DNA from 2 places in the Frigoribacterium sp. RIT-PI-h genome. Region 1 is predicted to be linked to the other one. Evidence: predicted binding sites of a transcription regulator. Region 1 holds the regulator's gene; the other holds the start of a gene.
What was found. The regulator HspR, encoded in region 1, represses chaperone genes until heat shock. The targets are predictions, from matches to a motif close to AAGTTGAGTCNNNNNGACTCAACTT.
Positions count from the first base shown of each region.

Region 2: a site for HspR is predicted at 975-999, ahead of AEQ27_RS14555 (ATP-dependent Clp protease ATP-binding subunit). Genes of this name have one in related genera too.

Region 1 covers NZ_LHOZ01000085.1:4,420-15,507, reverse strand. The annotation lists gene AEQ27_RS12935 (hypothetical protein) at 1-1,631, opposite strand, end outside; gene AEQ27_RS12930 (MFS transporter) at 1,715-3,097, opposite strand; gene dnaK (molecular chaperone DnaK) at 3,311-5,182, shown strand; gene AEQ27_RS12920 (nucleotide exchange factor GrpE) at 5,194-5,853, shown strand; partial or broken gene AEQ27_RS16735 (DnaJ C-terminal domain-containing protein) at 6,011-7,006, shown strand; gene AEQ27_RS12915 (heat shock protein transcriptional repressor HspR) at 7,102-7,509, shown strand; gene AEQ27_RS12910 (methyltransferase) at 7,603-8,754, shown strand; gene AEQ27_RS12905 (hypothetical protein) at 8,791-9,267, opposite strand; gene AEQ27_RS12900 (nitrous oxide reductase family maturation protein NosD) at 9,416-10,912, shown strand; gene AEQ27_RS12895 (hypothetical protein) at 10,973-11,088, opposite strand, start outside.
Region 2 covers NZ_LHOZ01000096.1:11,994-23,081, reverse strand. The annotation lists partial or broken gene AEQ27_RS17480 (hypothetical protein) at 1-844, opposite strand, end outside; gene AEQ27_RS14555 (ATP-dependent Clp protease ATP-binding subunit) at 1,017-3,206, shown strand; gene AEQ27_RS14550 (hypothetical protein) at 3,419-5,746, shown strand; gene wecB (non-hydrolyzing UDP-N-acetylglucosamine 2-epimerase) at 5,908-6,984, shown strand; gene AEQ27_RS14540 (polysaccharide biosynthesis tyrosine autokinase) at 7,077-8,474, shown strand; gene AEQ27_RS14535 (glycosyltransferase) at 8,636-9,793, shown strand; gene AEQ27_RS17475 (low molecular weight phosphatase family protein) at 9,790-10,614, shown strand; gene AEQ27_RS14525 (right-handed parallel beta-helix repeat-containing protein) at 10,640-11,088, opposite strand, start outside.

The DNA of each region.
Region 1 (11,088 bases):
CCGGTGAGTGTGACGCTGCCCTGACGGACCTCGGCCCCCTCGGCGGGGGCGGGGATCTCGAGCGGGAACGTCTCGGGGGCCGTGTTGCCCCCGGTCGGCGCGACGGTCAGGGGTGTCGCGTCGGACAGGCTGGCGCCCCGCGTGGTGAACAGCCCGGCCGCGCGCCCGGCGGGCTCGGCGGGCAGGGTCATCACGAAAGCACCGTCGTAGAGCGCGCCCGCGCCGGTGACGTACTGGCCGTCGACCTTGGCGATCACGCCCGGCACGTCGGACTCGGTGGCGAAGTAGCTCGTGGTGCCCTCGACCCAGAACCGACCACCGGGTCCTTCGGAGACGGCGTGCACGATCGGGGCGACCAGCGGCGAGGGCGCGGGGGCTGCGACGGCGGTCAGCGGCAGCTCGAGCGACCGGCCCTCGACGTCCCCGAAGAGACCGGTGACGGTGGCGGTCTCTCCGGCCAGCGGGCCGTCGACGACGAACGAGAAGCGGCCGTTGATGCCGCGCGTGGTCTCGCTGTGCTCGCCGGCCTCGAGGCGGGCTTCGCCGGCGCGGTTCGAGATGACCCGGACGACGAGGTCACCGTCGGCGTCGCGGGTGACCGACGACAGCAGGGGCAGTGACGGCGGGCGGACGTCGCCGGCCTCGACCGAGAACGAGGTCGTCTCGGCCTGCGGTGCCGCCGAGGCCCACATGGGTGTCTCGGTGACGGTCGCGGAGAGGTCGCCGCCGGGCAGGGCGGACGACGTGCAGCTCCAGTCGCCGTCGGCGGCGACGACGGTCTCGCAGAGGGTCGAGGAGGTGCGGCTCGTCTGGCCGTCGCGGGTCACGACGATCGTCGAGTTGGGGATGCCGGCGCCGGCGAAGGTGGCCGTGCGGCCGGTGACGACCGAGCCCGCCGCGGGGGACGCGATGTCGAGCGGGAACTTCTCGTAGGCGTAGTTGCCGGGCGTCGGCGTGCCGTAGAAGTAGGTGGGGTCGCTCTTGAGCCCCGAGCGCCAGGCCCGGACCTCGATCAGGGAGTCGCTGTACTCCGAGCTGATCGGCAGGGCGAAGCCGCCGTTCTCGTCGGGGGCCGAGCGGATCTCGCGGCCGTCGACCGAGGCGATCACCTCGGTGCGGTCGAAGGTGAGGGGGTCGTAGGTGACGGTTCCCTCGATGGTGAGCGTGTCGTCGTCGTACTGCGACACGGCGTGGACGTCGGGGGCGTCCGGGACGACCGTCGACCCGTCGTCCTCTCTCGGCTCGACGACGAAGGGAACCGACTCGGACGGGCCGCCCGGGCCCGTGGCCCGGATCGTCGCGTCCTTGCCGAGGTTGCCCTTCTCGATCAGGACGCTGAACCGGCCCTGGACGCCCTGGGCGGCGCCGCCCGTGCCGCCGGGCACCAGGACGAGCACCGACGTGGCGTCCTGGGCGATGCCGTTGACGGCGACGTGCGTCGCGTCGCGGTCGACGATCTCGCTGATGTACGGGGCGGAGGTGCGCAGCACCTGTCCGCCGTCGGCCTCGGTCGAGGTGGGCCCGGAGGCCGGTCCGGTGGCGGGGGACGCGGCGGCGACCCCCGGGGTCAGTGCGCCCAGGGCGAGCGCGGCGAGGCTGGCCGAGGCCAGTCCGGTGGTGATCTTCGACATGTCTTCTCTCAGGTGGAACGGAAAGGAAGACCGATCGGGACGGCCGGTGACATTCTACATTCATCCGAGCCGACCTCGGCGACTCAGTCGATGGCTCGCTGCTCCGACCTCACGGGCAGCATCAGCACCAGTCCCGCCAGCAGCACGAGGGCGATGCCGACGATGCCGTAGCGGGCGTCGCCCGTCGCGCTGACGAACAGGGTGAAGAGCCCGGGCGCCAGGAAGCTCACGGCCCGGCCGGCCGTGGCGTACAGACCGAAGATCTCGCCCTCACGGCCGGGGGGCGTGACACGTGCCAGGAACGACCGGCTCGCCGACTGGATCGGGCCGACGAACAGGGCGAGTGCCAGGCCGAACACCCAGAAGAGGTTCGTCGCCGTCCCGATCGCGAGAACCGCGAAGGCGGCGATCACGAGACCCACCAGCGAGCCCACGATGATCGTCTTCGCCCCGAGCCGGTCGTCGAGCCACCCTCCGACGAAGGTGCCGATCCCCGCGACGAGGTTGGCGCCGACGGCGAAGTAGATGACCATGCTCGGCGAGAAGCCGAACACCTGCGCGGCGATGATCGCGCCGAAGGTGAACACGGCGGCGAGGCCGTCGCGGAAGACGGCACTGGCCACGAGGAACAACAGCACCTGGCGGTTCGTGCGCCACAGCCTCGCGATCGTCGAACCCAGGAGGCGGTACGAGCGCCACAGTCCCACCCGGGTGCGGGCGGTGGTGGCGGGCAGCGCGGGCACCGAGAGCAGCACCGGCACCGCGAAGACGGCGAACCACGCGGCGGCGACGACGAGCGAGAGGCGGACGCCCCGCGCGCCTCCGTCCGCCCCCGTGGGGACGCCGAGCAGCCCGCCACGGCCTTCGACCCCGAAGCTCTGCAGGAACGCCACGAGCAACAGCAGCAGCAGCACGATCCCGCCGACGTACCCGAGGCCCCAGCCGAAGCCCGAGACCTTGCCGATGGTCTTCGGGGTCGAGACCTGCACGAGCATGGCGTTGTAGTTGACGCTAGCGAACTCGAAGAAGAGGTTGCCGACGGCCAGCAGGGCCGCGCCGAAGACGAGGTACCCCGGCGCCGGCGCGACGAAGACCATCGCGGCCATGGCGAGGACGACCAGGCCGGTGTTCACCGCGAGCCACAGCTTGCGTCGGCCCGAGCCGTCGCTGCGCTGGCCGAGCACGGGTGCCAGCAGGGCGATGAGCACGCCGGCGATGGTGAGGGCCGTCGAGATGACCGTCGCGTTCTCGGCCTTCGCCAGCACGAGGGCCGGGTTGCGGGTGTCGTCACCGGCCGCGGCGACGACGTCGGGGTCGACGAAGGCTCCGCTCGCCAGGTAGGTGCTGAAGACGAACGAGGTGACGACGGCGTTGAACGCGGCCGATCCCCAGTCCCAGAGGGCCCACGAGACCACGCGGCGGCGCGGGATCGGGGTGCTGTCGGCGAGCGTCTGCGCTGCGGTCATGGGGGTCAACCTAGTGGGCGTCCGTGACCGACGGGGGCGCGCCTCCTCGTCCGGCTCGGTCGCGGCGGCCCCCGTTCGAGAGTTGAGCCTTTCTGGCTCAACTTTCAGGTTCACAGCTTGACCTCGACGGCAGCGTGAGTAAAGTTGAGCCTGGCCGACTCAAGGCCGGCCCCCAAGGCTTTCGTCACACCGCACCACGAAGGAGAAAAGCACATGGCACGTGCAGTAGGAATCGACCTCGGTACCACCAACTCGGTCGTCAGCGTCCTCGAGGGTGGCGAGCCCACCGTCATCGCGAACGCCGAGGGTCTGCGCACGACCCCCTCGGTCGTCGCCTTCACGAAGGACGGCGAGGTGCTGGTCGGCGAGACCGCCAAGCGCCAGGCCGTCACCAACGTCGACCGCACCATCGCGTCGGTCAAGCGTCACGTCGGCACCGACTGGAAGGTCGAGATCGACGACAAGAAGTACACGCCGCAAGAGATCAGCGCGCGCATCCTCGGCAAGCTGAAGCGCGACGCCGAGCAGTACCTGGGCGAAGAGGTGACCGACGCGGTCGTCACCGTCCCGGCGTACTTCAACGACTCCGAGCGCCAGGCCACCAAAGAGGCCGGCGAGATCGCGGGCCTCAACGTCCTGCGCATCATCAACGAGCCGACGGCTGCCGCCCTCGCCTACGGCCTCGACAAGGGCAAGGAAGACGAGCTCATCCTGGTCTTCGACCTCGGTGGCGGAACGTTCGACGTCTCGCTGCTCGAAGTGGGCAAGGACGAAGACTTCTCGACCATCCAGGTGCGCAGCACCTCGGGTGACAACCGCCTCGGTGGCGACGACTGGGACAACCGCATCGTCGAGCACCTCATCAAGAAGTTCAAGGACGCGCACGGCGTCGACCTGTCGACCGACAAGATCGCGAAGCAGCGCCTCAAAGAAGCCGCCGAGCAGGCCAAGAAAGAGCTGTCGTCGAGCACCTCGACCAGCATCCAGCTGCCCTACCTCACGCTGACCGCCGACGGCCCGCTCAACCTCGACGAGACCATCTCGCGCTCGCAGTTCGAGCAGTGGACGAGCGACCTGCTCGACCGCACCAAGAAGCCGTTCAACGACGTCATCAAAGAGGCCGGCGTGAAGGTGGGAGACATCGCCCACGTCGTGCTCGTCGGTGGTTCGACCCGCATGCCGGCCGTCACCGAGGTCGTCAAGCAGCTCACCGGTGGCCAGGAGCCCAACAAGGGCGTCAACCCCGACGAGGTCGTGGCCGTGGGCGCGGCCCTCCAGGCCGGCGTGCTGAAGGGCGAGCGCAAGGACGTCCTGCTCATCGACGTCACCCCGCTCAGCCTCGGCATCGAGACCAAGGGTGGCGCGATGACCAAGCTCATCGAACGCAACACGGCCATCCCGACCAAGCGCAGCGAGACCTTCACCACGGCCGACGACAACCAGCCGTCCGTCGCGATCCAGGTCTTCCAGGGCGAGCGCGAGTTCACGCGGGACAACAAGAACCTGGGCACCTTCGAGCTGACCGGCATCGCTCCGGCTCCGCGCGGCGTGCCGCAGATCGAGGTCACGTTCGACATCGACGCCAACGGCATCGTGCACGTGTCCGCGAAGGACAAGGGCACCGGCAAAGAGCAGTCGATGGTCATCTCGGGCGGCTCGTCGCTGTCGAAGGACGACATCGAGCGCATGGTCCGCGAGGCGGAAGAGAACGCCGCCGAAGACAAGGCACGTCGTGAGGCCAACGAGACCCGCAACTCGGCCGAGCAGCTCGTCTACTCGATCGAGAAGCTGATCAAGGAGAACGACGAGAAGCTGCCCGCGGACGTCAAGTCCGAGGTGCAGGCCGACGTCGACTCGCTGAAGTCGGCCCTCGCCGGCGACGACGAGTCCGCGATCAAGCCCGCCTTCGACAAGCTCAACGAGAGCCAGCAGAAGCTCGGCCAGGCGATCTACTCGCAGAGCCAGGCCGACCAGGCCGGTGCCGCGGGTGCCGAGGGCGCTCCCGCCGACGGCCAGGCGCAGGGTGACGACGAGGACATCGTCGACGCCGAGGTCGTGGACGACGACGACAACGACAAGAAGTAGAGGCGGTCGGCATGACTGACGAGAACAAGACGCCCGACGACGAGCCGCGTCCCGCGACTCCGTCCGAAGACGGGGGCACGGCCGACGTCGTCGACCCCGACGAGCTCGTCGACGCCGAGGCGCCCGACGTCGAGGTCCCGGCTGACGCCGCGGCCCCGGCGGGGGCCAAGGCGGCGGCCGAGTCGATGGCCGACGCTCCCGAGGGCACCGAGACGCTGAGCGCCGACGACGAGGCCATCCTCGACGCCGCCAGCGCCGACCTGGTGGCCGACATGCGACAGGACATGCTGAGGGCCCAGGCCGAGCTGGTGAACTTCCGGAGGCGCGTCGAGCGTGACCGCGAGGCCAACCGCGAGGCCGTGGTCGCCGAGGTCGTCCGCTCGCTGCTGCCCGCGCTCGACGACCTCGCCCGTGCCGAACAGCACGGCGACCTCGCCGAAGGCCCGATGACCGTCATCGCGCAGAAGATCCGCGGGGGGCTCGACAAGTTCGGCCTCACGCAGATCGGTGCGAAGGGCGACGTCTTCGACCCCAGCAAGCACGATGCCCTGGTCCAGCTGCCGAGCGCCGACGTCACGGTCAACACCGTGGCCGACGTGATCGAGCCGGGCTACACGATCGGCGACCGCGTCATCCGCGCCGCCAAGGTCGCGGTGCACACCCCGCAGTAGCACCCCGGTGACGGGTGGCCTCCGGGCTGCCCGTCACCACCCCCTGCGACGCGAGTCGCAACCGGCGGTGGGCTCCTCGACGAGGTGCCCGCCGCCTCCCCCGTTCTCTTCCGGTCGCTGCCAGACAGCGACCTCCAGTCAAGGAAGGAGGTGCCGCATGGCGAGTCAGGACTGGTTCGACAAGGACTTCTACGCCGTCCTCGGTGTCTCCAAAGACGTCACGCCCGCCGAGCTGAAGAAGGTCTACCGCAAGCTGGCGCGCAAGTACCACCCCGACTCGAACCCCGGCGACGCCGCGAGCGAGGCGAAGTTCAAAGAGATCTCCGAGGCGCACTCGGTGCTGTCCGACCCCGAGCAGCGTCGCGAGTACGACCAGGTCCGGGCCATGGGCGGCGGTGCCCGCTTCGCGGCCGGCAGCGGTGGCCCCGGAGGTGCGGGTGGCGGATTCGAGGACGTCTTCGGTGGCATGTTCAACCAGGGCGGCCAGCGCACGCAGTTCCGCCAGGGTGGCGGTGGCGGCGGCTTCGACGACATCTTCGGCGGCATGTTCGGCGGTGGTGGCTTCGGACAGACGAGCGGCGGCTACCGCGGCTTCGGCGGCCCTCAGAAGGGCCGTGACATGACGGCCACCACGACGCTCGACTTCCAGACCGCGATCGTCGGCGAGACCATCACGCTGCAGGCGTCGAACGGCAAGCCGATGAAGGTCCGCATCCCGGCCGGCGTCCACGACGGTCAGAAGATCAAGCTGCGCGGTCGGGGCGAGCAGAGCCCCGACGGCGGTGAGGCCGGCGACATGGTGTTGACCGTTGCCGTCCGCAAGCACCCCGTGTTCGACCTCGACGGCAAGAACCTCCGACTCGACGTGCCCGTGACGTTCGCCGAGGCGACCCTCGGCGCGACGATCGAGGTGCCGACGCTCGGTGGCGACCCCGTGCGATTGCGCGTCGCGCCGGGCACTCCCTCGGGCCGCGTGCTGCGCGTCAAGGGGCGCGGCGTGCACGCGAAGGACGGCGTCGGTGACCTGCTCGCCACCGTCCAGGTCGCGGTGCCCGCACACCTCAACGACAAGGCACGCGAGGCCGTCGAGGCCTTGGCCGCCGCCCTGCCGTCCGAGAACCCGCGCGACGACCTCATCGCCCGGGCACGAGCCCGACGAGACCGACCCGACCCGCGCCCCCTCGGCGGCAGGTCCCGAGCGACGAGACAGGAGACGAGATGGACCGACCGGACCCCACCCAGTGGCCGATGGACGAGCACTCGCCCCTCTTCGCCATCGCGACCGCCGCCGAGCTCTCGGGCCTGCACGCCCAGACGCTGCGGCAGTACGACCGGCTCGGGCTCGTCGTGCCCCAGCGGACGGCGGGCAAGTCGCGGCGTTATTCGATGCGCGACGTCGTGCAGCTGCGCGAGATCGCGCGCCTCGGCGGCGAGGGCATCTCGCTCGAGGGGATCAAGCGAATCCTCGAGCTCGAGAACCAGGTCACCGCGCTGCAGTCGCGCGTGCGAGAGCTCGAGCGGGCACTGGCGGACGAGATGGTCAACCGCCCCGGTGCCAGGGTCTTCGCCGCGGGCGAGAGCGGTGTCGTCCCGCTGCGTCACGGCACCCGGCCGTCGCGGCAGACCTCCGTCGTCGTCTGGCGTCCGCTGCGCTAGACGTGACCGAGGCGTCACGACGTGCCGCTCATCTCGGGCGGGGCGGCGAGCGGCATGTCGCGACTTCTCGACGGGCGCCGCTAGCGTTGCCGGGTGATCGACTTCGCGCAGCTCCGCCGGTGGCCCGACGTCGAGGCCCCCGAACTGCTGGCCCACGACGCCACCGACCGGCTGCTGCTCGACACCTCCCAGGAGGCGCTGGTCGCGCACCCGGGGCACGTCGCCGTCGTCGGCGACCGCTACGGGGCGCTGGCCCTGGGCGTGGCCGACCTCGTGGCCGACGGCGTCGAGGGCACCCCGGACGGTGGGGAGTCGTCCGCACCGATGCCGGTGCGTGTGCACCAGGACGCCCTCTCGGGTGAACTCGCCCTCGCCGCCAACGCGCGCGTGGCGGCCCCGGGCGCCCGGTGGTCCTGGCACGCCCTCGACGCTTCACTCGTCGCCGGCGCCCGGGTGGTCCTCGTCCAGCTGCCCCGCGGGCTCGACGCCCTCGACGAGATCGCCGAGGTCGTCGCCGCACACGCCCACCCCGAGGTGAAGCTGTTCGCGGGCGGGCGGATCAGGCACATGCCCCCGGCCATGAACGAGGTCCTCGGTCGGCACTTCGGTGACGTCCGAGCCGGGCTGGCGCGCCAGAAGTCGCGGGTGCTCGTCGCGACGGCCCCCCGCGCCTCCGACGCCGGCCGCTGGCCGCGGACCGAGCGGCACGGCGACCTGGTCGTCGCCGCCCACGGTGCCGCCTTCGCGGGCGCCACGATCGACATCGGCACCCGGGCCCTGCTGGCCGCCCTGGACGCCGAGCGGCCCGCCGCGCGCGACGTCGTCGCCCTCGGCTGCGGCACGGGCGTCCTCGCCGCGTCGTACGCCCTCGCCCACCCCGACACCGTCGTCGTCGCCACCGACCAGTCCGCGGCGGCCGTGGCCTCGGCGTCGGCGACCGTCGCCGCGAACGGCCTCGCCGGTCGGGTGGAGGTGCGGCGCGACGACGCTGGTGCGTCGCTGCCCGGCGGCTCGGCCGACCTCGTCTTGCTCAACCCGCCGTTCCACGTCGGGGCGACGGTGCACGCCGGCATCGCCCACAAGCTCTTCGACGCGGCCGCGAGGTTGCTGCGTCCGGGCGGCGAGCTCTGGTGCGTGTGGAATTCCCCCCTCGGCTACCGGTCCACGCTCGAACGGGTCGTGGGTCCGACCCGCCAGGTGTCGCGGGGCCCGAAGTTCACCGTCACGGTGTCGACCCGTCGCTGACCGGGTCGTGTCGCCCCACGCCGGGGCGGCTTCGCCTCACTCGACCTCGTCGAGCCGGAGCGAGGCATCGACGTAGGCCAGCAGGGCGTGCGCGTAGGCCGTCTCGGCATCGTCGGCGGCGTGCACCTCGTCACCGCGGGGGGAGCTCGCGTCGAGGATGCGCACCTGGTAGCCGACCTGCTCGCCGTCGACCACGACCCGGTCGAGCGACACGAACGACCGCCCGAGCAGCTCGCGGAGCTGATCCTCGCGAGGGAGCCAGAGGGCGTCCTCGACGGCCACGGAGTCGAGCGCCCATTCCGTGGTGCCGTTGAAGCCGAGCACGGTACCGGTCGGATGCTCGTGGGCCTCGATCGTCATGTCGCTCAGTGTGAAGACGTCGCCGGCGCCCTCGTCCGCTCCTTGGTCGCCCTCGGTCTCGAGGAGGCGTTCGACGACGAAGCGGTCACCGGCGGAGGGCCGCCAACGCAGACCGGCGGCACGGAGGCGGCGGGCGAGATCGACGGAGATCATCGACCCAGCATGCCGACCTCGCCGGTGAGCACGCCGGGAGCGCACTCCGATCTCGGGTGGATGCCGGAGGAGGGCTCAGGGGGTAGCGTGTCGATCGTACACCTAACAGTCGTGATATCCATCACATCCCCCCTTCACGAGGAACATCTTGAGACCGACATCTGACCGTCCACCACTTCTCTCCGCCGAGCGCGACGCCACCGGGCCCGCGGGCCGTGCCGCGGCCCACCCCCGGCCGGGGCGCCGCGCCTTCCTCGTCGGCGCCCTGGCAGCGGCGGGGGCCCGCGCCGTCGGGGCCGCCCGTCGGCCGGCCGCCGCCGTGGCCGCCGGTGCCGCCCCCGCCACGATGCCGGCCCCCACGGTCGTGGTCGCCGCGTCGTCCTTCCCGACCGTCGCACAGGCCCTCGCCGCCGTGCCCCCGGGGGGCACGCTGCTCGTCGACCGGTCGGAGGCGATCGCGTCGCCGCTGATCGTCGATCGATCCATGACCGTCCTGTTCGCGCCGACGGTCCGCCTCACGGCGACCGCGCACATCACGATGATCGACGTCCACGCCTCCGACGTGCGCGTCGTCGATGCCGCGCTCGTCGGGGCCGGGACGTCCCGGGCGGCGAGCGGAAAGGGGGTCGTGGCGACGGGGACGGCGACCGCTCCGCTCGAGCGGCTGTCGATCGAGGACTGCACCTTCACGGGGCTGTCCCACTCGGCCGTCGTCGCGACGTCGGTGGTCGGTCTCGAGGTCGTCGGCTGCCGTGTGGACGACGTGGGCTACGCCGGCGTCGTGCTCGTCTCGTGCACCGACGCGGTCGTGCGGGGCTGCACCGTCGCCGACGTCCGACAGCCTGCCGGCTTCGTCAACTCGTACGGCATCGCGGTGACGCGGGACGAGACGAAGTCGCTCGTCGATTCACCCCGGTCGGCCCGGGTCACGATCGACGGCAACACCGTCCGCGGCGTCCGGCTCTGGGAAGGCATCGACACGCACGCGGGGCAGCAGATCGTGATCCGTGACAACACCGTCTCGGGGTGCTCGGTGGGCATCGCCGTGGTGCCGTGTCAGAACGATGCGACACCGCAGGAGTACGTCTACGCCCCGGTCGACGTCGTGGTCGCCCGCAACCACGTCGAGCGGGGCGACTCGCCCGGGACGGGTTCGGGCATCGTGGTCAAGGGCGCCGGCTCGACCGTCGCTTCGGGGGCGGAGCGGGCGTCGGCGGTCGTCGAGGACAACGTCGTCGTCGGAATGGGCGGTGGCGACCGCGAAGCGGGCGTGCTGCTCTACCTGACCCGCGACGTCGTCGTCCGGGGCAACCTGCTCTCGGGCTGTGTCGGCCGCGGGGTGTGTCTCTACCATTCGAACGATGCCACGATGCTCGTGGGCAATCGCGTCGAGGGTGTCGTGCTGGCCGCCGGTGCCACGGTCGCGGCTGCCGTCGAGGTGCGCAGTTCGGCCAACACGGCCACGCTCGTGGGCAACTCGTACGCCCCGGGGTCGCACCTCCCCGGCTCGGCGGCCTCGGTGCGTGGAGTCGCCGTTCCGGGGTCGGGCAACGTGCTCGACCTGCTGCGCAACGACTGGACGGCGACGGTGCTGCCCGTCTGGGGCCGGTCCAGCACGATCACCCGCTTCGCCGACGGCGCCTGACGGCTGGTGCCGAGGAGGTGCGGGTCCGCTCGTCACCGCACCCGCGCCTCCTCGTCGTGGTCACGGGCGCGGCGCGAACGCTCCGTAGTCGACCGTGCGAGGTGGCCACCCCGGTGTCGTCTCGACGAAGGTCAGGTAGTAGATCGATGGTCCGGCCAGGAGGTACGAGAGCGACC
Region 2 (11,088 bases), on a different contig from region 1:
CGGAGAGCATGGCGTCCTGGCCGAGGTCCACCGGGAACGACACCGCCGCCGACACGGGGCGCACGTCGAGGACGACATCCAGAGTCGACTCCTCGGTCTTGACGCCGTTCTCGTACTGCTCGAGTTCCACCGAGTTCGACCCCAGCTTCAAACCCGACACTTGATATGACCATGACCCGTCGGCGGCGACTTCGACCTCTTCGTCACCGTTCACGATGATGAACGAACCGGGTGTGGCCATTCCACCGATCGAAGCCAGGCGTGCGGGAAGGTCGATGGAGTTGACCTTGCCCACGAGGGCGTAGAGGGCTGAAAGATCGGACTCGAGGGTGAGTGGCGTTCCGTTGAGCAGTCTGAGGTAATTGCTATAGAGATTCTCGCCAACGCCTCCGATGGCCTTGCTGGGGAAGACCGCACTTCGAAGTGTCGTGCCGTCGAACCACCACTGCGTCGCGACATCGGACGTGTCGCACTCTGCGCCATCCCAAGTCCGCATCTGGACGATGCCGGCGATCTCTACGGGGGGGATGTACAAGCAAGCCGGGTTCCCGTCGGACGGTCGGGTCGTGAGCAGTGCGAAGAGGCCGTTGTCGAGTGGCTTGACGCCGAGTCGAGGAGCGCCTTGTGTCGCTGAGGCGAGGTCCGGGTATGTCACGTTGCTCCGAGGGCCCGTGCTGGCGGAGGCAGTGTGATACTTGGCACCGTCCTTGAAAATGACCTGCACGGTCGCCTCGGCGTCCGGTGTGGCGGGGGCGGCAAGGGCCGCGGGCCCGAAGCTGAGGCCGGGCACGACCGTGGCTGCGGCGAGCCCGACCGCGCCGACGCGCCTAAGTGTTTTCTTCATGCGTGAGGTGTTCTTTCCTGTCTGGGCAGCGAGACGCCGCCAGGTGAACGAGTACTGAAATGTTAGACACAAAACAAGACATGTACAACATGACGAGCGTCAGGTCTTGCCCGCCGAGCGATCAGGCGTAAACTTGAGCCAGTTCCACTCAAGTTCCGAGAAAGGCACATCCATGGCGAACATGCAGGGCGCTCCGGCTTCCGACGAGAAGCAGAAGTCGGCGCTCGAGAAGTACGGGGTCGACCTCACCGCCATCGCCCGCAGCGGCAAGCTCGATCCCGTCATCGGCCGCGACGCCGAGATCCGGCGCATCAGCCAGGTGCTCACCCGTCGCACCAAGAACAACCCCGTCCTGATCGGCGAGCCCGGCGTCGGCAAGACCGCCGTGGTCGAGGGGCTGGCCCAGCGCATCGTCGAGGGCGACGTGGCCGACAGTCTCAAAGACAAGCGGCTGATCAGCCTCGACCTCGCCGCCCTCGTCGCCGGCGCGAAGTACCGGGGCGAATTCGAAGAACGCCTCAAGGACGTCCTCAAGGAGATCACGAAGAGCGACGGCCAGGTCATCACCTTCATCGACGAGCTGCACACCCTCATGGGCGCAGGGGGAGGCGAAGGCTCGGTCGCCGCCTCGAACATGCTCAAGCCCATGCTCGCCCGAGGTGAGCTGCGCCTCATCGGAGCGACCACCCTCGACGAGTACCGCCAGTACATCGAGAAGGACGCCGCGCTCGAGCGCCGCTTCCAGCAGGTGTACGTCGGTGAGCCCAGCGTCGAGGACACCGTCGCCATCCTCCGCGGCCTCAAAGAGCGGTACGAGGCGCACCATGGGGTCACGATCACCGACGGTGCCCTGGTGGCCGCCGCCTCCCTGTCCAACCGGTACATCCCCAGTCGACAGCTGCCCGACAAAGCCATCGACCTCGTCGACGAGGCCGGCTCGCGCCTCAAGATGGAGATCGACTCGTCGCCGGTCGAACTCGATCAGCTCTACCGCGGTCTCGTCCGCCTGCAGATCGAAGAGTTGGCGCTCAAGAAGGAGAAGGACGACGCCTCGCAGGCCCGCCTCGCCACCCTGCGCGAGACCATCGCCCAGCAGCAGGCCGCCTACGACGACCTGAACGCCCGGTGGCAGGCCGAGAAGGCCGCCCTGCAAGGCGTCGGCACGCTGCGCAGCGACCTCAACGAGGCGCGCATCGACGCCGACCGTGCCCTGCGCGAGGGGCGCTACGAGGACGCTGCCCGCATCAGCTACGAGCGCATCCCCGACATCGAGAAGCGCCTCGCCGACGCCGAGTCGTTCGAGAAGAGCGGCGACCGACTCGTCAGCGACGCCGTCACCGACTCCGACATCGCCGAGGTCGTCGCCGCGTGGACGGGCATCCCGGTCGGTCGCCTGCTCAGCGGCGAGACTGAGAAGCTGCTGCACCTCGAGAGCGAACTCGGGAGGCGCCTCATCGGTCAGAAGGCGGCCGTCCAGGCCGTCAGCGAGGCGGTCCGGCGCACCCGCGCGGGCATCAGCGACCCCGATCGCCCGACCGGCTCGTTCCTCTTCCTCGGCCCGACGGGAGTCGGCAAGACCGAGCTCGCCAAGGCTCTCGCCGACTTCCTCTTCGACGACGAGAAGGCCCTCGTCCGCATCGACATGAGCGAGTACGGCGAGAAGCACAGCGTGTCCCGGCTCGTGGGAGCGCCTCCCGGCTACGTCGGCTACGAGGCCGGGGGGCAGCTGACCGAGGCCGTCCGCCGACGCCCTTACAGCGTCGTGCTGATGGACGAGGTCGAGAAGGCCCACCCCGAGGTGTTCGACGTCCTGCTGCAGGTGCTCGACGACGGGCGGCTGACCGATGGCCAGGGCCGCACCGTCGACTTCCGCAACACGATCCTCGTGCTCACGTCGAACCTCGGCTCACAGGTCATCACCGACCCCGGCCTCAGCGACCCCGAGAAGGAAGAGCTCGTCCAGGGTCTCGTGCGCCAGGCGTTCAAGCCCGAGTTCGTCAACCGGCTCGACGACATCGTCGTGTTCTCGACCCTCAGCGCCGACGACCTCGGCCAGATCGTCTCGCTCTACGTCGACCGCCTCGGACGTCGCCTCACCGACCGTCGCCTCTCGCTCGCCGTCACCCCCGACGCGCGCGCCTGGCTCGCCGAGCGCGGCTACGACCCGATCTACGGTGCCCGACCGTTGCGCCGCCTGATGCAACGCCAGATCGACGACAAGCTCGCGATGGCACTGCTCGGGGGCGAGATCGTCGACGGCGACACCGTCCGGGTGGACGTCTCGCCCGACGGCGAGGGGCTGACCGTCTCGCGGTACGACGCGACCGAGCCCTCGGCTTCCGATCTCGGCGACCTCGACTGACCCCAGCCACTATCGTGTGACATGTCAGTGCTAGTCTCGTGCGGTTCGGTTTCGTCGCACGAAAGGCTCGCATGTCCGCTTCCCCGTCTTCCTCCGCCCGCCGACGGAAGGGCTTGGCCGCGACACGGGTCGCGGTTGCGACAGGGCTGTCGGCTCTCCTCTTCGCGGCCTCGGCCGCGCCCCCGGCGGTCGCCGGATCGCCCGGTGAAACGATGCCCGATCGCGCTCGATCGACTGGATCGGCTGTCACGCCGACCCGTGAACCGGCCGACCCCCGGCCCCTCTCCGTCGAGGACTTCGAGAACGATCCGTCGTCGACGGCCCGACTCATCACCGACTACGTCGGCTCGACAGGAACGCGCTACTCGGCCGACCCGATCTGGGCCGATGCGGTTCGCTGCAACGGCCTCGTGGTGGGGGCGGGCGCGACGACCCCCGGTTGTGCGGCCGGTCCGGCCCTCCGCTCCCTCGCTCAGGCACTCGGTGTCATCGGTGGCGACGGTGACCCGAAGGGCAACCGCGCGATCTCGGCGTACACCAACGGTGGTGCGCCCGGTGCGGACAAGGTCCAACTCGAGACCGTCGCTCCCGTACCGGTCGACGTGGCGAACCGGTTCGTGACGTTCTCCGTCGATACCGTGGCCGCCAACTGCTCGGCTCCCGACGACCCGTTGCTCTCGTTCTCGTTGCTCGACGGCGACGTCGAGACGCCCGTGTCCGACACTCCCATCAACCCCTGCCTCGACCCCGACCTCGAGGAGTTCGTCGTCGACGGCCACACGATCCGCGGCGGCACGGTCGCCAGCAAGGGTGCCCTGCTCTTCTCGGGCACCGAGCTGGGCGTCCGGCTGCGCAACCTGCAGGGCGGGGGCGCGGGAAACGACGGAGCCTTCGACAACGTCCGAGTCGTGGACGCCACCCCGCAGGCCGACCTGTCCCTGCCCGCCGCGGCCGTGGTGGGCGACGTGGTCGATCTCGTCCTCGACGTCACCAACACCAGCGAGGCCGGTGCCAAGCCTGGCTGGTCGTTCGCGCAGACCCTGCCCGACGGGCTGACCGTCGCATCGTCCGGTGAGGCCACCTCGACCTGTTCGTCCGCCGACGTCACGGCTCCGTCCGGGGCCGACGCGATCCGCGTCCAGGCCGACTTCGCCGAGGGTGACGTCGCGTGCCGGGTCGTCGTCCCCGTCCTCGCCTCCGCGTCCGGCAGTCACGTGGTCGCGGCGTCGCAGAGCACCCTGTCAGGGCTGCTGCCTGCCGTCGATCGGACGATCGCGGTCGACCCCGAGGCGGCCTCCATCGACACGCGGCTCGACGCTCGCCTCGACGACGTCGCCGAGGGTGGCGCGGCCGGCGTCGCCGACGTCGGCGACCGGCTCACCTGGGTGCAGACCGTCGTCAACGTGGGCAACGCCCCGGTGCACGACCTGGCCAGCACGCGCCGGGGCATGTCATGCGACGCCACCGACCTGCCCGTCGGTGCCCGCGCCTCCTGCACGTCACCGACCTACCTGGTCGATCAGGAAGCCGTCGACGAGGGTGGCCCCCTGACGGCGACGGTCCGGGCCGGCGCGGTCTCGCGCCTCGGCATCGTCCTGTCGACGGACGAGGCCCGAGCCGAGGTCCCCGTGACCGACCCCGCCGGTTCGGTGGGCATCGTCAGCTCGGTCACCGTCCGCGATGCCGACGGTGCCGATCGCACCGGCGAGGACGCACGTCCCGGCGACGTCGTCGACGCGCGGTACACGCTGACCAACCAGGGCACGGTCACCCTGACCGACGTCGCGCTGCAGGTCGTGGACGGGCTGCCGCAGGTGGGCCGGGCGGGCGCGGCCGACGAGTCGGGCGCCGCGATCGACACCGACTGCGAGGGGGAACGTCTGGTGCCGGGTGATTCGTTCGACTGCATCATCGCGCCGCAGACGATCGTCGAGGACGACCTCGGCTCACCGTTGATGTGGCTGTCCGCCACGGCGACCGGGTTCCGCCCCGACGGCACCCTCGTGCAGGCCCCGCGGGCTTCCGATCCGATCGGGCTCGTCAAGCCGGCCCCCGCGCTCTCGGCGACGGCCGTCGTCACCAAGGCAGGCGGACGCGTGAACGAGATCGCGGTCGGAGACGCCTGGCGGGGACGGGTCCGGGTGGTCAACACCGGCAACGTCGAGGTGTCCGGCCTGTGGGCTTCGGGCTTCACCTGCGACGTCGACCGTCTCGGGCTCGGACGGGCGACCCACTGCACGAGCGCTCCGAGCATCGTGACCTCCGCCGACGCCCGCACCGGCCGAGTCACCGTCTCGGCCACCGTCCGGGGCGTCGACCGGTGGGGCAGCCGTGTCACGGCCACCTCGTCCGCCGAGGCGTCCGTCCCCGGCGAGGCCGTCGCGCCGGCGCAGGCCGCGCCGGTCGCTGCGGCGCTGGCCTTCACGGGTTCGCCCCTGGGGCTCTCAGCGATCGGGCTCGGCGTGCTGCTCTCCGCCGCCGGGGCCCGGGCCGTCGTGGCGGCCCGACGACGACCCGGGGTCGATGCCTCGGACGGCTGATGCGATCGGCCGGGTCGGGAGCGCGACCGGCCGGTGATGACGTCGTGCCGCCCACCCCGCCGAGGTGTGCGGCAGGTCGCCGTGTCGGACGGGCTCCGTCGTGGTGGCCTCCCACACCTGAGGGCTGGTCGGATCGACGTTCTGCATGTAACATTTTGTACATGCAGATAATGAGCGTCGTCGGCGCCCGACCCCAGTTCGTCAAGTTGGCGCCCATGGCGCGCGCCTTCGCCGGCCGGTGTGACCACGTGGTGGTCCACACCGGCCAGCACTACGACGCGGCGATGTCCGACGTCTTCTTCGACGAACTCGAGATCCCGCGACCCGACGAGCAACTCGACATCGGGTCGGCGTCGCACGGTGCCCAGACCGGGCGCATGCTCGAGGCCGTCGAGGGGGTGCTGCACCGACGTCGTCCTGACGCCGTCCTCGTCTACGGTGACACGAACTCCACGCTCGCCGCGACGTTGGCGGCCGTCAAGCTGGGCATTCCCGTCGCGCACCTCGAGGCCGGGCTCCGCTCGTTCGACCGGGCCATGCCCGAAGAGCACAACCGCGTCATGACCGACCACGCCGCCGACCTCTGTCTCGCGCCCTCCGAGACGGCCCTCGGGCACCTGCGAGACGAGGGGCTCGAGCGGCGCTCCGTGCTGGTCGGCGACGTCATGACCGACGTCCTCTTCGCGGTCCACGACCGTCTCGCCCACCAGGAGGCGCGGGTCGGCCCGGCGAGCGAGGCCGCGGCCCGAGGTCCCTACGTGCTCGCCACGCTCCACCGCCCGTCGAACACCGACGATCCCCGGCGGCTGAGAGAGGTGCTCGACGGCCTCGCCGGCGTCGCCGAGACCGGGCGCACCGTGCTGTTGCTGGCGCATCCGCGGTTGCGGGCGCGCGCCTCCTCCTGGGGGATCGAGCTGTCGAGACCGGGCATGGTCGTGGCGCCGCCGGTCGGGTACCTCGACCTCGTCGGGCTGCTCGACGGGGCCTCGGGTGTCGTGACCGACTCGGGCGGGTTGCAGAAAGAGGCGTTCCTCCTGCGCCGACCGTGTGTCACCGTCCGGGCGGACACCGAATGGGGCGAGACCGTGAGGCTCGGCTGGAACGACCTCGTCGGCGACAGCCCTCTCGACATCGCCGCGCGGCTGGCGGCGCTGCCGTGTCCCGAGACCGCCGCAGCGCCGTACGGGGACGGCCGCGCAGCCGCCAGGGTGGTCGACGCCATGCTGTCCCGCTTCTGAGCACAGGGCATGAAAGCTTGTGCCCCGTCGTTGATCCACATAACATGTAAAACATCGTCTACCCGGCGTCGACACCCGAAAGGCCCCGATCCATGCGCGTGACCGACATCCTGCGAGCCCTGCTCGCCAGCTGGCTGCTCGTGGTCGTCGGTCTCGTGGTCGGGGGTGGCCTCGGCTACGCCGTCTCGGCCGTGGCGACCCCGACCTACGTCAGCAGCGCGAAGATCTTCGTCGCCGTTCGAGGACAATCCGACACCACGGCGATGGAGATCGCCTCGGGGTCGAACGCGGCCCAGCAGAAGATCAAGACCTACACGACGCTCGTCACGACTCCTCGCGTGCTCGACCCCGTCGTCGCCGACCGGGGGCCGAGCGTCACGGTCGACGAGCTCGCCGGCCAGGTGACGGCGAGCTCGCCGACGGCCAGCACCCTGATGACCGTGGCCGTCACCGACGTCGACCCGCAGCGCGCGGCCGAGTTTGCCAACGCCGTCACCGAGAGCCTGCGCACCGTGGTGACGACCGAACTCGAGCCCGAGTTCGCCCCCGGCGTCCCGTCCGTCACGATGGAGGTCGTCGAGCCCGCCGCGCCGGCGCTCTCGCCGGCGACCCCCCGCACCGTCGCCAACGTCGCGCTCGGCCTCCTGCTGGGCCTCGCAGCCGGTGCCGCGGCGGCCCTCGCCCGGCGGGCGCTCGACACGAAGGTCAGGGGGCGCGACGATCTCGTCGTCGAGGGCGAGCTGGCCGTCGTCGGCGAGATCCCGTTCGATCCTCAGGTGCGGCGGCGACCGGTGGTCGCCCGCGACGGGGGTGCCAGCGTCCAGGCCGAGGCGTTCCGCATGCTGCGGACCAACATCCGGTTCCTGGGTGCGGGGGCGGCGGCGCGCTCGTTCGCCGTCAGTTCGGCCGGGCCGAGCGAGGGCAAGACCACGACCACGGCGAATCTCGCGGTCTCGCTCGCCGAAGCCGGGCTGCGGACCGTCGTGGTCGACGCCGACATGAGGCGGCCCAATCTGGCGAAAATCCTCGGCATCGAGGGCGCGGTGGGGCTGTCCGACGTCCTGATCGGGCGCTTCGAGCTCGACGAGGTACTGCAGTCCTGGGGGCACGACGGTCTCACCGTGCTGCCGGCCGGCGAGGTACCGCCGAACCCCAGCGAACTGCTGGGCTCAGGGGCCATGCGCGCGCTGCTCGACGACCTGGGGGGCCGGTACGACGTGGTCGTCGTCGACACCCCGCCCCTGCTGTCGGTCACCGACGCCGCGCTCATCAGCGAGATGGTCACGGGTGTCCTCCTCGTGGTCGCCTCCGGGCGCACCCGCCGTGCGCAGGTCGCCTCGGCGCTCGAACGCCTCGACGCCGTCGGCGGCACGCCGCGCGCCGCCGTGCTGACCATGGGGCGTCGGCGCCGGGCCGACTCCCGTTACTACTACTACAGCGAGATCGATGTCCCGCGTCGTTCCCTGCGGGGGCTCCTCCGCCGGGCCTGAACGACGCGGTCCCTGTCCATCCTGTCGGCCGTGCGGCCGACGGCGTCGCTCGACGACCCTGGGTCCGAGCTCGGGCCGAGCCGCGCCTCCAGACGGGCGACCGCTCGCCGTTGCCGGTCCTCGACGCCCTCTTCCTGTCACCTCCGAACGAACGGAACGCCATGACCACATCACCTCCCGACATCGTCCACGTGTCGAGCGCCCACCCCTGGACCGACAACCGCGTCCACCTGCGCGAGGCCGCCGGTGCCGCGGCCGCGGGGTACTCGGTGCGCCTGATCGCCGTCGAGAGCGACGTCACCACCCGAGAGACGGGCGTCGAGGTCGTGACGATCCCCCGCCGCCGTCGTCGTGCCCGCATGACGTTCGGCTCGGCCCAGGCCGTCCGGCTCGCCGTGCGCTCGAGGGCGCGGTTGTGTCACCTGCACGACCCCGAGCTCGTGTGGGCGGTGCCCCTGCTGCGCGTCCTCGGACGCCGCGTGGTCTTCGACGCCCACGAGGACCTTCCCGACCAGGTGGCGTCGAAGGCGTACGTCTCGCGTCGCACGGCGCGTCCCGCGCGTGCGCTCGCCCGGCTCGTCGTGCGCCTCGTGTCGACGGCCGACCGGGTCGTGGCCGCCACCGAGACGATCGCCGACGCCTACCCGGCGGGCAAGACGGTGCTCGTGCGCAACTACCCGCGCCTCCGGGCGGAAGAGGCGTCGGCGATCGAGCCGAGCCGCCGGCCCCCGGTCGTGGCGTACGTCGGGGCGTTGACCGCGAACCGCGGGTCGGCGGCGGTGGCCGGACTGACAGGCTCACCCGCTTTCCCCCACGGCTGGCGGCTCGAGCTGGCCGGACACGTCTCGGCGCCCGAAGCCGCCGAGCTGACCGCCCGACCGCGGAACGACGAGCTGCCCGTGGTCTTCCACGGCCGGCTGTCGCCCGAGGCCACGCGCGACCTGCTCTTGGGGGCCCGGGTGGGGGTCGTCGTCTTCGAGCCGACCGCCGCGCACCTGAACTCGCTGCCCACCAAGCTGTTCGAGTACATGGCCGCGGGACTCGCCGTGGTCGTCAGCGACTTCCCGCTCTGGCGGAGGCTCCTGGGACACCTCGACTGCGCCACCTTCGTCGACCCCACCGACGTCGACGCCGTGGCCGGAGCCGTCGCGGCCTACGACTCCGACCCCGACCTGCTCGACCGTCACGGCCGGAACGGGCGACGAGCCGCGCTCGAGACGTTCAGCTGGGACGGCGAGGAGGCAACGCTCCTCGGGCTCTACCGCGACCTGATCGGCAGCCCGACACCCGGCAGCCACGCCCGCGAGGGGGGATCGTGAACGCCGCGCGTCGACCCGCTGCCGCGCCCCTGCGCGTGCTCGTCGTCTGCACGGGCAACCTCTGCCGGTCGCCGCTCTTCGCCGCCCTGCTCGCTCGTGACGTCGACGATGCCCGGGTGACCGTCACGAGTCGGGGCACGCTGACCACCCCCGGCGCGGTCGTGCCCGCGGCGACGCTGGCGGCAGGGACGCGCCTCGGGGTCGACCTCGAGGGGCATGTCGCCCGGCCGCTCTCGGGCGTCGACCTCGAGGACGCCGACCTCGTGCTCACGGCCGGTCGCCGTCATCGCCGAGACGTCGTGCGGATGTCCCCTGCGGCCGCCTCGAAAGCGTTCACCATCGTCGAATTCGCGCGGCTGGCCGAGGCGGCGCTCACCGAGGGGGCGGCCTGGGCCGCCGACGAAGGGGCGGTCGACTCCGGCCCGGGGCGATCCGGTGTCGCGCTCGAGTCCTTGCTGCGCATGCGGGGCAGCGTGCTGCGTCCCGACGACCCCGAGGACGACGACGTCGTCGACCCCATGGGGCGACGGGCGGGTGTGCATCTGCGCGTCGCCCGCCGGCTGGCGACCGCGGCCACGACGATCGCCTCGGCGCTCGGCCCCGTGATGGTCGACCCGTCCGCCGGAGGGCCCAGCCGTGCTCGCCGATCTGAACCGGGGGCCCGCGATGTCACGGAGCCGGCTCGAGCGGTCTCCAGGTCGTCGGAGGCGGCCTTCGTCGCGGTCCCCCCTCCCGTCCCCGCTCGAGTGGGTCGCGGCGCCGTCCCGAGAGGTCGCCGCGTTCGACGAGACGGTGACGCGCGGGGGTTCGCCACGGCCTGACGCGCGACGCTGAGGGGGCCGCCGGTCAGTCCTCGTCGGCCCAGCGGCGCACGACGGCCCCTTTGTTCCACACGGCGAGGTCCGTCTCACGCCAGTCGTTGGCCAGCAGGTCGAACACGTTGTCGGGGTTCGCCACGGCGAGGCCCCGCACCGGGCCGGTGGTGCCCTCTCCGCGGGCGACGTTCGTCGCCGACACGGTGACCGTGTTCGCGCCGCTCCGGGCCTCGACGACCGACACCGCGCCTCCGGCCGTGGAGGCCTCGAGGCCGGAGGCCGACGTCCGCGTCAACGTCAGGGCGTCGTTGGAGTGGTACACCAGCACGCCCCGGTCGACGCACCGCTCGAGGGTGGTGCCGCTCACGACGACGCCGCGGGTGAGGTAGAGGACGATCCCGGCCTCGGTGCCTCCGCCGTGGCCGCGGACGGTGTTGCCGGTGACGAACCCCGTCGCCCGTTCGACGTCGTCGCCCACGG